One region of the Arthrobacter sp. UYEF20 genome, then DNA from elsewhere that is predicted to be linked to it. Evidence: riboswitches for the same ligand, from Rfam matches in the RefSeq annotation. Region 1 holds a riboswitch; each other region holds the start of a gene.
The links. Region 1 has a riboswitch for cyclic di-AMP ahead of ABIB26_RS05470 (M23 family metallopeptidase). Riboswitches for the same ligand answer to the same signal wherever they lie in the genome.
Positions count from the first base shown of each region.

Region 2: another riboswitch for cyclic di-AMP. It lies ahead of ABIB26_RS10085 (aggregation-promoting factor C-terminal-like domain-containing protein); the one in region 1 lies ahead of ABIB26_RS05470 (M23 family metallopeptidase).
Region 3: another riboswitch for cyclic di-AMP. It lies ahead of ABIB26_RS12480 (hypothetical protein); the one in region 1 lies ahead of ABIB26_RS05470 (M23 family metallopeptidase).

Region 1 is NZ_JBEPNP010000003.1:283,443-287,563, forward strand. Features, by position in the region: gene ABIB26_RS05465 (NlpC/P60 family protein) at 1-570, opposite strand, end outside; cyclic di-AMP (ydaO/yuaA leader) riboswitch at 879-1,037, opposite strand; gene ABIB26_RS05470 (M23 family metallopeptidase) at 1,185-2,003, opposite strand; cyclic di-AMP (ydaO/yuaA leader) riboswitch at 2,008-2,222, opposite strand; gene ABIB26_RS05475 (iron-dependent transcriptional repressor DtxR) at 2,372-3,082, opposite strand; gene serC (phosphoserine transaminase) at 3,416-4,121, shown strand, end outside.
Region 2 is NZ_JBEPNP010000007.1:76,888-81,008, reverse strand. Features, by position in the region: gene ABIB26_RS10090 (glyoxalase superfamily protein) at 1-348, shown strand, start outside; gene ABIB26_RS10085 (aggregation-promoting factor C-terminal-like domain-containing protein) at 1,274-2,083, opposite strand; cyclic di-AMP (ydaO/yuaA leader) riboswitch at 2,082-2,239, opposite strand; gene ABIB26_RS10080 (HAMP domain-containing sensor histidine kinase) at 2,396-3,871, opposite strand; gene ABIB26_RS10075 (response regulator transcription factor) at 3,968-4,121, opposite strand, start outside.
Region 3 is NZ_JBEPNP010000010.1:7,432-11,552, forward strand. Features, by position in the region: gene ABIB26_RS12470 (response regulator transcription factor) at 1-191, shown strand, start outside; gene ABIB26_RS12475 (sensor histidine kinase) at 184-1,251, shown strand; gene ABIB26_RS12480 (hypothetical protein) at 1,327-2,076, opposite strand; cyclic di-AMP (ydaO/yuaA leader) riboswitch at 2,085-2,271, opposite strand; gene ABIB26_RS12485 (hypothetical protein) at 2,450-2,704, shown strand; gene ABIB26_RS12490 (DNA alkylation repair protein) at 2,720-3,388, opposite strand; partial or broken gene ABIB26_RS12495 (HNH endonuclease) at 3,528-4,121, shown strand, end outside.

The DNA of each region.
Region 1 (4,121 bases):
CTGTGCCTCGCCGGCGCCCACGGTGCGGCCCAGGGACAGGTAACCTGCCGGCCAGCCGTGGAAGTTGATGCCCGCCGCAGCCAGAGCGTTCGTGACCAGTGCGGTGCAGTCCTGTCCAACCCCGAGCTGGGCGTAGGCGGCGGCAGCGATGGAAGCTCCGGCGCCGCTGGCAACGGAGAGTCCCTGCGTCGAGGCCGAGGCGCCGGCGGCACCGGCCTTGGAGTCCTGGACGTTGACGACGGGCTTTGCGGCCTCGACGACCGGAGCAGGTGAGGTGGAAACGGCCGGCTTCTCGTAGGAGATCGCAATGGTGGAAGCCGCCGAGATCGTTGCCGGGGTGCCCGACTGGACTTCGAGTGCCGAAGCGGAGGTGGATTCGCGCTGAACGTTGGTCTCGGCAGCGTTGGCTGCGATTCCGCTGGTCAGGACCAGCCCGGAAGCGGCAGCGACGACTGCGGCCTGGCGGCCCATGGTACCGGCGTTGTCGCCGACGGCCTTGGCAATGACAGCAAGCGAGTTGGTCTTGGTGACCTCGGCGCGGTGCCGTGCAGTATTTGCACGAGTAGTCATTAAGTTCTCTCTTTCGTGATCCTTGGACCGCACTTTTCAGGCGCGGACAGAGGACGCTCCGGCATCTTGGGGGTACGCCGGATCGCCCCGAATGGGTTACTTAGCGAAGGGTGTACTGCGAAGACGCGCCAAAAGCGGGAACTGCTTGCAGGTGCTTGGCCTGCGGGCCGAACTCAGCAGAGATTGAGTCGGCGGAGTGAGATCCATTCCGGGCGCCGGCAAGGGCAGCACGGGACGTGGATTTCAGCGGGCTCGAATGAGCCGCGCAAGCGCGTTTAAGCGCAGCATTGTGGCGTGAAGACACGAAAGTAGCCTCTCCCAATGCCTGCGAGGTGAGCTGTCGGATTCGGATGGGAGTCACCCGGCCGCGCTGCTTCCTGGAAAGCTTTGCGACTTAACCCCAAGGTCTTCTTGCGAAGACCAAAATTGGTTCCCCCGCCCCTGCCAGACGATGTCATGCGAACGGACCTTGAGCGGTGGCAGAGCTAGGCAATCCACTCAAGAGCGCCAACTTCGGAGAAGTTGGCGTACTTCATACGGTACAGCAGTTGGGACCCAATGTCACATTCAGATCACGGCGTGTCACAAGAATGCGAGAGTCATCCATCGGCTATTTAGAGCCAGCCGGTGGGGTCCACGACGTCGCCGTTGACCATCACTTCGAAGTGCAGGTGGCACCCGGTGGAGGCGCCGGTGGTCCCGCTCATGGCCACAACATCGCCGCGGGAGACCGTCTGGCCAACACGGACGCTTGATGAGGACAGGTGGTTGTAGGTGGTCTCCAGGCCGTTGCCGTGGTCGATCACCACGCGGTTGCCACCGCCGAAGGGATGCCAGCCGGTGAACGTGACGGTGCCGCTGGCGGCCGCGTGGACCGCCGTTCCGCACTGCGCGGCGTAGTCCTGGCCGCGGTGGAACTCGCCGGCACCGCCGGTGATGGGACTGACGCGGTAGCCGAAGGGCGAGGCGGAAACCATCTGGTCCAGCGGTGCGCCCAGGCTGCCGGAAGAAGCGGCGCGCGTGATGCTGCCCGCCGACTGCGCGCTCAGCAGTTGCTTCAGCTTGCCGTCGGGATCGCCCTTCGTGGTCACGGCGGTCCGGCTGAAGTCGATCTTGGCCGCGGAGGCGGCCGTTACATCCGGCTGCGCCGTAGCGGAGACCGAGCCCGACGAGCCGTCGGTAGCCATGACCGGGCCGGTGGCGGGGACAGCGATCGTCAGGACCAGGCCCGTAGCCGCCAGGGCAATGCCGGCCTTCTGCCCCACCCCACTGGCGGCGGCAAATTCCGTTACCTGGCGGAACGGGCTCCGGCGGCCGCGGCGCTCGTCGCGGTGCGCGTCACGCGGCCGGTCTGCCATGACGGCGACGGCCGGTCGCGGCTCCGGAGCGGGGCCGGTCGCGCGGCGGCGGCCCCGCGAGGTTTGGGTGGTCAAGAACGGTTCCTCTCTGGATAGCCTGCGAAGTTAGCTGTCGGATTCGGGTCAGAGAGTTCAAAGACCCGGTCCGCCGTGAACAAGCATCCAGGCACAGGGGAATCCAAAAAAAGTCCCTCGGTGGAGTGTGCTTGCCGCTGGCGGACTTCACCCCAAGGCTGCTCGAAGACAGCCGGAAGTGGTTCCCCCGCCTCTGCCATAAGGTGACTCTGCGACTGATCCGCTGGCAGAGTTCGGCTCCGGATCAGGTAACGCTTTGGTATCGGTACTAGCCACTAACTATAGGCGATTAAGCCGCCCAGTAATAATCCCGTTATCTCTGCTGTGCACAACTCATGGGTCGTCCCACGAGTTGTGGTTCCGGACGGTTAGCCGAGGGTAACAAACACGTGGGCGGCCACCTCGGGAGGCAGCTCGAGGGCGCCTTCAATGTCCGGAACGCGGACCGAGATGTACTCCCCGACGCGTTCCAGGGACACAAGGGCGCCGGGACGGATGCCTCCCTCGTCGAGCTGGACGAGCAGTTCCGGTTCCACCTGGATGGGCTCGGCAAGCCGGTTCACCGTGATCCGGGAATCGGCCCCGTAGCCGGCCATCGCTTCCAGCAGATTCACGACTCCTCGATTCACGACTCCGTCGGAGGATGGCTGGGAGGGCACGCCGCCGAGCTCCGCGAGCCCGGGGATTGGATTTCCATAAGGAGAGACGGTGGGATGGTTGAGCATTTCGAAGATCCGCCGTTCCACCCGCTCGCTCATCACGTGCTCCCAGCGGCAGGCTTCCTCGTGGACGTAGGCCCAGTCGAGGCCGATCACGTCGGCCAGCAGCCGCTCGGCCAGGCGGTGCTTGCGCATGACGCCGATGGCACGTTTCCGGCCGGTTTCAGTCAGCTCAAGGTGCCGGTCACCCGAAACAACCACCAGGCCGTCGCGCTCCATGCGGCCGATGGTCTGCGAGACGGTGGGGCCGGAGTGGCGCAGCCGTTCGGCGATGCGGGCGCGGAGGGCGACGATGTTCTCTTCTTCAAGTTCCAGAATGGTCCGCAGATACATCTCGGTTGTATCGATCAGATCCGTCATTCAGCTCAGCTCCTCGAGCGCCGTCCTTGCGTCATTCCCACCGTACCGCGTGCCGGTTGCAGGCAGCGTGCCCTGGCGGGAACGGCCGTACGTTCGCAAAACAGCTTAGCCTATTTTGAATTACTCCGGATAATCCCCCGGGCGCTTCAGCACGAGCCCGGGGCGAGCGGCTTTGTCTCAATGACCGGACTATGACGGACTCTTTTCCCGCCCGCCCGCGGCAGTCAGGCAGAATGAAAAGGAGGCTTCGTTGCAGCCACCCTGCCGGGCCGCCGCCCAAGCCAAGCGTTGTACCAGCCGCCAAGCGTTGTACCAGCCGAAAATGGAGCCACTGTGAGCGATACCAGCATCACGATTCCCGCAAACCTCCTACCCAAGGACGGCCGGTTCGGTGCCGGCCCCTCCAAGGTCCGCCCGGAACAGATGGAAGCTCTCGCCGCCTCGGCAACCCTGCTGGGAACGTCCCACCGCCAGGCGCCGGTCAAAAACCTCGTGGGCTCGGTCCGGAACGGACTGAGCGAGTTCTTCCGCGCTCCCGATGGCTACGAGGTCATTCTGGGCGTCGGCGGCTCCACGGCGTTCTGGGATGTTGCGAGCTTCGGCCTGGTGGAGACCAAGGCCCAGCACCTCTCGTTCGGCGAGTTTGGCTCGAAGTTTGCCTCGGCTACCAACAAGGCGCCGTTCCTGGCCGAATCGTCCATCATCAAGTCCGAGCCTGGCACCCGTCCGGCCGCACGCGCTGAGGCCGGCGTCGATGTGTATGCGTGGCCCCAGAACGAGACCTCAACCGGCGTGGCCGCCCCGGTCCAGCGCGTGGCCGGCGCCGATGAGGGTTCGCTGGTGCTGGTTGACGCCACGTCCGCGGCCGGCGGCCTGGACGTGGATGTGGCCGAGGCGGACGTTTACTATTTCGCCCCGCAGAAGAACTTCGCGTCCGACGGCGGCCTGTGGCTCGGCCTGTTCTCCCCCGCCGCACTGGAGCGGGCGGCACGGATCAAGGCCAGCGACCGCTGGATCCCGGATTTCCTGGACCTGCAGA
Region 2 (4,121 bases), on a different contig from region 1:
CCCGTGTCCGATGTGGACCGCGCCAAGGACTTCTACGTCAACAAAGTCGGCTTCAACGCCGACTACGACGAGCGGCCCATGGACGGAATCCGCTTCGTCCAGCTGACCCCGCCGGGCTCCGGCTGCTCGATCGCGATCGGCGAGGGCCTCACCGACGCGCCGCCGGGCACCGCCCCCAGCCTGCAGCTCGTGGTCAGCGACATCCAGGCCGCGCACAAGCAGCTCAAGGATAACGGCGTGGACGTCAGCGACGTCGATGTCCAGGACTGGGGGCACTTCGTCCATTTTGCGGATCCCGACGGCAACAAATGGGCGGTCCAGTACATCCCCAACCGGCCCAACGGCTAGACGTCATTTTCGTTAATTCGTCGGGGGTTGAGGCCCGGTCGTCGCGCCGGGGGGGACATGCCCAGTCGTCGCGCCGGGGGGGACATGTCCAGTTTTCGCGCCCGAAACAGGGCATAGCCGGAATATGTCCATCCGCCGACCCCGGCGCGGGGCATGTCCTGATCCGGGGGCACGTACAGTGACTCCGCTGCGGGCGTCGGGCCACTTCCCCGGGAGGACCGCCCAGTCTTCGCGCCCGGCACCGGCGGCACCGTGACGTTCCCTGGCCGGAAGCCGGGCACGTGGACGCGGGCAGTCGGCGGGTCCCTCCTGCCCGGTTGCTTGCCGCCGAACCGCCTGCCTGCCGTGGTGAACCCCGGATTCCCGCGGGCGGTTTGCGCGTGGCGCCGAAGCAACCGGGGAGGAACGTCACGGCAGGGGTGCGTGGGGCGTTTCCGGTGGCCGGCGCCGGGCTACTTCCCGGGAGGACCGCCGAGTCCTCGCGCCCGGGACAGGGCATAGCCGGAGTATGTCCATCCGCCGACCCCGGCGCGGGGCATGTCCTGACCGGTGGTCATTTTCGCTGAGGCCGTCGGTGTCAGGCTGCCGGTGCGTGCTCGTACCTGCCCAGGCGTGGCAGCTGGCGGTCGAGGCCGGTGGTGTATTCCGGTCGACCGAGCCGGCTGGTCGAGGTCCTTGAAGCCGCCGCCCGTGATGGCCTGGCGCGGCACCGCCTGCGGCCTCCGCCTCAACCACCCCACCGCCTGGACCTGACCCCCGACGAACTAACGAAATTGCGCGCTGGACGCACCAGCGCACGGCTCCGCCCGCGGCCAGCACTCAGCACTCAGCACGAAAGAATGCCCCGAACCGCAGGGATTCGGGGCATTCTTGCTGAAACAGGTACGTCCTGAAGCAGGTACGTCCGGGGAAACTGCCGGCCGGCTTAGTACCAGTTGTTCGCGTAATGGAAGCTCAGGGCGCCGCTGGGGGAGCCGTAGCGTTCCTTGACGTAATTGAGACCCCAGTTGATCTGGGTCCGGTAGTTGGTCCGGTAGTCAGCGCCGGCGCTCGCCATTTTTTCGGCCGGCAGGGACTGGACCACACCGTAGGCGCCGCTGCTCGGGTTCGTGGCCGTGGTCTTCCAGTCGGACTCCTTGGTCCAGAGCTTCATCAGGCTCTGCATTTCGCCGGGCGCCCAGCCGTAGGATTCCAGCCGGGAGGCGGCGTAGGCCTGGGCCCCGGCGGGATCGTCAACGGCGACGGGCGCCGCCGCTTCGGGGGCCGGTGCCGGTGCGGGCGCCGGGGCCGGGGCAGGTGCCGGCGCGGGTGCCGGCGCCTCGGCGGGTGCCGGGGCCGGTGCCGCGGCAGAAGCCGGGGCAGGTGCTTCAGCGGGCTTCGCCGCCGCGGACGGGGCCTCAACGCTGGCGCCGGGGGGCACGAAGGCCTGGGCGTCGCGGACCCGTTCGAAGTTCAGGGGCGTCAGCGGGTCGGCGATGGTGGCGGACGCCTTGGAACTGCCGGCGGTGGAGTTGCGGCTGGACGTCTCGGCGGCCTGCCCGGCAGCGCCAACTCCGACCAGGACCGCGCAAACGGTGGCAACGACGGCGACGCGGCGGCCGGTGGAACCGATGCCCGCGGTAAACCGGGACAGGGCCGAGGCCGGCTTGGCTGACTCGGCGCGGTGGCGTGAATGCGTGGAGCCGAATTTTCCTGCGGCGCCTTCGCGGCGCGTTTGTACCTTGAATTTAGTCATGATGCCTCTCAACGCCTGCGGAGTTAGCTGTCGGGTTCGGATGAGAAATCCGGCCGCACGGAGCTTCACGTGTCGGCTTCACCCCAAGGGTGCATAAATGCAGATGCCCGGGAACTCTGGGTTCCCCGCCTCTGCCTGGTCTAGCGAATCCGGGAAGCGGCAGAGTTTGGCGTCCATCCGGATGCACGGCCCAGTGGCGGCCGCACTCTAAAAACCGTACAGGAGTTCCATCCGAGAGTCACATTTTGGTAACGGACATCACGACGGCGGAGTGTCGCCTTGCGCTCTTCCGCCCAGCCCTCCGCACCGTGGCTACGCCACCTGCGGGCTCGTGGGCAGGCGCACGGCGAACTCCGTCCTGCCTGGCCGGGAGGTGACCTCGACGGTGCCGCCGTGGGCCGCGACAATCGCCTGCACGATCGATAAGCCAAGCCCGCTGGTCCCCTCGGCAGTGGTTGCCGGGGCGACGGCGGGGGCCCAGTGGCTGCGGGGAATCCCCGGACGGGCAGCGGCCGCCGTCGTGACTGCCGGGTTCTTCCGTGCCGCGTCCGCGCGGGCGAAGCGTGAAAAGACCTTATTCATGAACTGAGCGGGGATTCCGTTGCCGTTGTCGGTCACCGTGACCACGGCGCTTCCATCGGCTGAACGCATCACTCCGGTCACCACGGTGGTCCCGGCCCTGGTGTGCTTGCGCGCGTTGGAGAGCAGGTTGGCCAGCACCTGATGGAGCTGCGCGGAGTCGCCGCGGACCACCACCGGCTCTTCCGGCAGTTCCAGCTGCCAGAGGTGATCCGGGGCCATGACCTTCTCGTCGCTGACCGTCTCGATTGCCAGCTGGGTGAGGTCCACCTCGCTGAGCTTGAGGGGCTGGCCCTCGTCCAGGCGGGCCAGCAGCAGCAGATCCTCAACCAAGGTGGTCATCCGTTCGGACTGGCTCTGCACCCGTGCGAGGGACTTCTCGCCGTCCGGCGTGAATTGCTCGGTCATCCGCATCAGCTCGGTGTAGCCGCGTATGGCGGTCAACGGGGTCCGCAGCTCATGCGAGGCATCGGCCACGAACTGGCGCACCCTCATTTCGCTGAGCTGCCGCGCCTCAAGCGCGTTGGAGACATTGTCCAGCATCTGGTTCAGCGCGTAGCCCACACTGCCCACTTCCGTGCCACGATGGGCGGCCGACGCCGGCACCCGGACTGCGAGTGCCACCTCGCCGGCGTCGAGGGGGAGCCGGGAGACCTTGGTGGCCACGTCGGAGAGCTGTTCGAGCGGCTTCATGGTCCGGCGGATCAGTGCCGTGCCGGCGAGACCGATCACGACGAGGCCGCCGGCAGACACCACCACCATGGTCCACACCAGCGAAGCCAGCGTGTTCTGCTTTTCCGCCAGCGGGAGCCCGGTGACGATCACGTCTCCATAGGGGGTCCGCACGGCAGTGAGCCGGTAGGCGCCGGCCGAGAGCGTCCGGTCAACCGGGAGGCCGTTGGGCGTGAGCTCGAGGAGGACGTGGTCGTCATCGGGGGAGAGGCTCTTCCGGGTGGCGTCCCCGGCGAGGAAGCCGGGGTTGCTGACGGCGCCGCCCAGGATCCGCGCGTTGAGCGTACCGATGCCCTGGCCGCGGGCCTCCAGCGGATCGGAGCGTCCGCCGGAATTACCGGGTGAGGGCCGTCCGAACAAGCTGGCGCGGTGGGACGCCTCATCCAGCTGCGTGTCGAGTTGCTTGGTGAGGACGACGTCCATGGAGGCGTAGCTGAAAAGTCCTACGGCGCCGCAGATCGCCACAAGCAGCGCCATGGTGACGAGGACCAGCCGGGTGCGCAGATGCCAGGTGGAGGGGTCGCGCCACTTTCGCCGGGGGGCAGGGGTCTCACCGGAGAGAGCGCGCACGGATCAGTCCGCCGGCTTCAGGACGTAGCCGGCGCCGCGCACGGTGTGGATCATGGGAGCGCGGCTGGCATCGATCTTTTTGCGGAGGTAGGAGATGTACAGTTCGACGATGTTGGCTTGTCCGCCGAAGTCGTAGTCCCACACCCGGTCCAGGATC
Region 3 (4,121 bases), on a different contig from region 1:
TGCTCGGTGCCCTGGCCGCGGAACCGGGCCGGGTCTTCACCCGGGAAGAACTGCTCAGCCAGCATTTCCAGGCCACGGACCAGCCCGGCCTGATCGACACCTACGTCCACCACCTCCGCCGGAAGATCGCCAAAACCGTGATCCGCACGGTCCACGGCGTCGGCTACCAGATCGGCGACGCCCATGAATAGCACCGCACCGCAGGCCGCCGAACCGGACCTGGACACCCTGCGCAGGGCCTCCCTCAAGGTCGCCCTGCGGATCAGCGCCGCCTGCGCCGTGCTGGTCCTCTGCCTCCTCGCCGCCGCCACCGTCTACCTGATGAACAAGCTGGCTCACCCGGACCTGCCATCCGCCACCGTGGCCGGGAAGGCCTACACCTATCTCGACTCCAAGGACCTGATCGAGGCCATGATCATCGCCGGGGTAGCGGGGATCGTGCTGGCCGGCGGCGTCGGGTGGCTCAGTGCACGGAGCGCCATCCGGCCCCTGGGGGAAGCGCTGGCCCTGCAGCGGCGGTTCGTCCAGGATGCCAGCCATGAACTGCGCACCCCCCTCGCCATCCTCGACGCACGCATCCAGCTGGCCCAACGCGACGCCGCGCCGGACTCCAAACCGGGCCAGGCCTTGGTCAAAATCCGGGAAGACACGGCAACGCTCACGGGGATCGTCAATGAGCTGCTCTTGGCCGCAACGAGGGGGACGCCGGACCCAGCGACAGAACCGGCCGATTTGGCCGACGTCGCGTCCTCCGTCACCGAGAGCCTGCAACAACTCGCGGCACGCCAGGGCGTCCGGCTCACCTTTTCCGCGGATGCGTCCGACGGGGCGTCCGCCAGGGCTTCCGCGGGCGATTCCGGAGGCGGCTCCGGCAGCGATTCCGGCGGCGGCCGGCCTCTGGCCCGCATCGACCAGAACTCCCTCCGCCGCGCGGTGCTCGCCCTGGCCGACAATGCCCTCGCCCACACCCCGGCCGGCGGACAGGTCACCATCAGCACTGCGGCAGAGAACAACCACGCGGTCATCACCGTGGCGGACACGGGGGCTGGGATCACCGGCGTCGACCAGGCCCGGATTTTTGACCGCTTCGTCAGGACTCCGGGCGCCGATGCGCCGCGCCGGCAGAGAAGCTTCGGCATCGGTCTGGCCCTGGTCCGCGAGATCGCCACGGCCGCCGGCGGCACCGTCGAGGTAGCCCGGACAGGTCCGGAGGGAACCACCATGAGGCTGGCGCTTCCCCTGGTTCGCTGACGCGACGGCATGCAGAAGGCCGGCAATCCGCTGCCCCCAAGGCAACTGATCACCGGCCTCTTTCGCTGCTGTGCGTCAGACTCCGGCGCGGACGAACGTCACGGGGCCCGTGGCGGTCAGCCACGACAGCGGGTGCGCCACGGTTGTATTGCCGTTGATGCCGCCGCTGACGGCCTGTCCGTTGCCGGCGTAGATGGCAACGTGGCCGGACTGGACGATCATGTCGCCCGGCTCCGGAGTCGCCACAACCTTGCCGTACTTGAGGAACGCCGTCGGGCCGATGTCGCCTACCGGAATGCCGGCTGCGCCGAGCGCCTTTTCGACCATCGCAGTGCAGTCCTGCATGATTCCAACCTGGCCGTAGGCGGCCGAAAGCAGCGCGGCGTTGACGCCGCCGGCTGCCGGGGCAGCGGCGGGAGCCGGGGCAGCTGCCTGGACCTGCACGGCAGCCTTAGGAGCTGCGGCAGGCTGGGGGGCGGCGGCGGGGACGGCTGCAGCCGGCTTGGGCTGTTCGACGACGGGCGCCGGAGTCGAGACCACGGCCGGACGCTCGAAGGCGATCTGAACAGTGGAATCCGCGCTGACCGGAGCGGAGACCTGACTGTTGACGTCAACGGACGACGCCGGTGCGGCGTTGCGCTCGACGGGTGCCTCCGCCGCGTTGGCGGCCATGGCGCTGCTGAGTACCAGACCTGATGCTGCGGCGATCACGGCGGCCTGGCGGCCGATCGTGCCTGCATTGCCCGCAAATGCGGAGGAAATTGCCGAAAGCGGGCTCGTGGTGGTGGTGCCGCGATGGCGCGCGGAAGTATTGCGTGAAGTCATGAATGTAGCCTCTCCCAATGCCTGCGAGGTGAGCTGTCGGATTCGGATGGGAGGCACCCGGCCGCACTCGGGGCCCGCGTTGCGGGCCGTGCGGCTTCACCCCAAGACCTGCCTGTCAGCTGGTCAAAAAGTGGTTTCCCCGTCTCTGCCGGACGTTGATGCGAGTTATCCCCGGGGCCGCGGCAGAGTTAGGCAATCGGCTGGGGAGCGCCCGTATCGGAGACAACAGGCACCTAACAACGGTAACGGGATAATCACGGAATGTCACATTGAGGTAACGGGGCGGGGGTCCAAACGAGGGCTTTTTCCATCTGCATCCCCGGGCTCAGGCATAGGATGATGCCAGCAGCGATCCCTGAAGCGGAGGCCCGAAATGAACAGCCACTGTGTCGCCATCTGCCAGCTGAGCGATCAGCCTCAGGAGGATTTTGACGTCAACACCGAGCTGCTGATCCTCGAAGGCCAGGAAGTCCGCGTCTCAACCTGGGACGCTGAGCCCCGCGACGGCGGTTTCGACGCCCATGTCCTGAACGACCGTGTGGATGCACTCGGCTTTATGGTGGTCACGGACTGGCAGTTCCTGGATGGCAAGGCCTACGCGGTTGTGCAGCGACGGTCGGACAGCTGATGCGGGACGCTTCCGTCACGTCCCGGTGGCCGTGAATTCCAGCTCTGGCCGGTGTTTCGCGACGTCGTCGAGCACCACAGCGACTGCCTCCCTGAGGAGGTCGGCGTCGGTATCGGCGTCCGCGTCGTGCTCCGGCGAGACGGCCAGCGCCGCCTTGGCCAGGCCGACAAACTTGCGCCAGTCTCCCCCGCCGGCCCGGAGCGCCCGGAGCGGCGAGAGCAGGGCGGCGCGGCGCAGCCAGACGTCGGGTTCCCGGGCCCAGCGGTCCAGCACGCTGTCCGCTCGTACCCTGCCCAGCAGGTCCAGTCCCGAAACCAGCGGGCCGACGACGTCGACGGCGAGCGGATCGGCCAGCTCCCGCAATTGCGCGGTTCTCAGGAAGCCTTCAATCCGGGTCAGGTCCGCGTTGTCCAGCATGTGGACCTTGGACTGCAGCAGGACCACGGCCGCCAGCCGTCGCTCGAAAACCGGTACGGACCAAAGTTCTGAGCTCAGCGCGGTGATGTCATCATGCAGCAACTCGCGGTGGCGGCGCAGCGCGTCGCGGACAGTTCCGCGCACCGCCCCGACCGAGGCGCCATAGAAGCTCAGATCGCCGCCCACGCGTGCCTGCAACTCGTCCGCCCGGGACCAGGACCCTTCGCGTTGCAGCGAGGAATCGATAAACTCGCCGGCGTCGCTCATGGGACCATTCTTTCGCATTGTTGTGGGGTCTCCGCGTCTTTCGCATTGTTGTGGGGTCTCCGCGCCGGTTTCTAGGTGGCCTGTCTCCCGGCTCTTTCTGCCGGGCTTTTTTGTCTGACCCCGCTTCTAGACTGGGTTCATGGACGGCAAGCGAGAGCCCGAAGTGGTTCCGGGAGGACATGGCGACGCTGGAAGCGGCGCCGCGGTCACGGACGTCGCCCGCCTGCTCGGTACGGTCCGTCCCTGCCACGCCACGGATGCCGACGACGACGGCGGTGCCGGGCTGATCGACCAGCTCCGGCAGCTGGAGGACCTGAAGTCCGCCGCGGCCGCACTGCAAGCACGTGTTGCGGTCGCCTTCGATGCCGCCCAGCGGCGGGTCCAGCGCGCGGCGGGGATGCCGGCGGCCGAACTCGGGGCCGGGGTCGCGGCGCAGATCGCCCTGGCCCGGCGCGAATCCCCGGCCCGCGGCGGCCGGCTCCTGGGCCTGGCCAACGCCCTCGTCACCGAAATGCCCCACACGTTGGCCGCCCTGGACACCGGGCAGCTCAACGAATGGCGTGCCACACTGCTCGTGAAGGAAACCGCCTGCCTGAGTGCGGCGGACCGCTGCGCGGTGGACGAGGAGCTCGCCGCCGATACCGGCACGTTCGCCGGGGCCGGGGACCGCGCAATCGTTGCCGCGGCCCGGGCCTCGGCGTACCGGCGGGACCCCCGCTCCATCACCCAACGC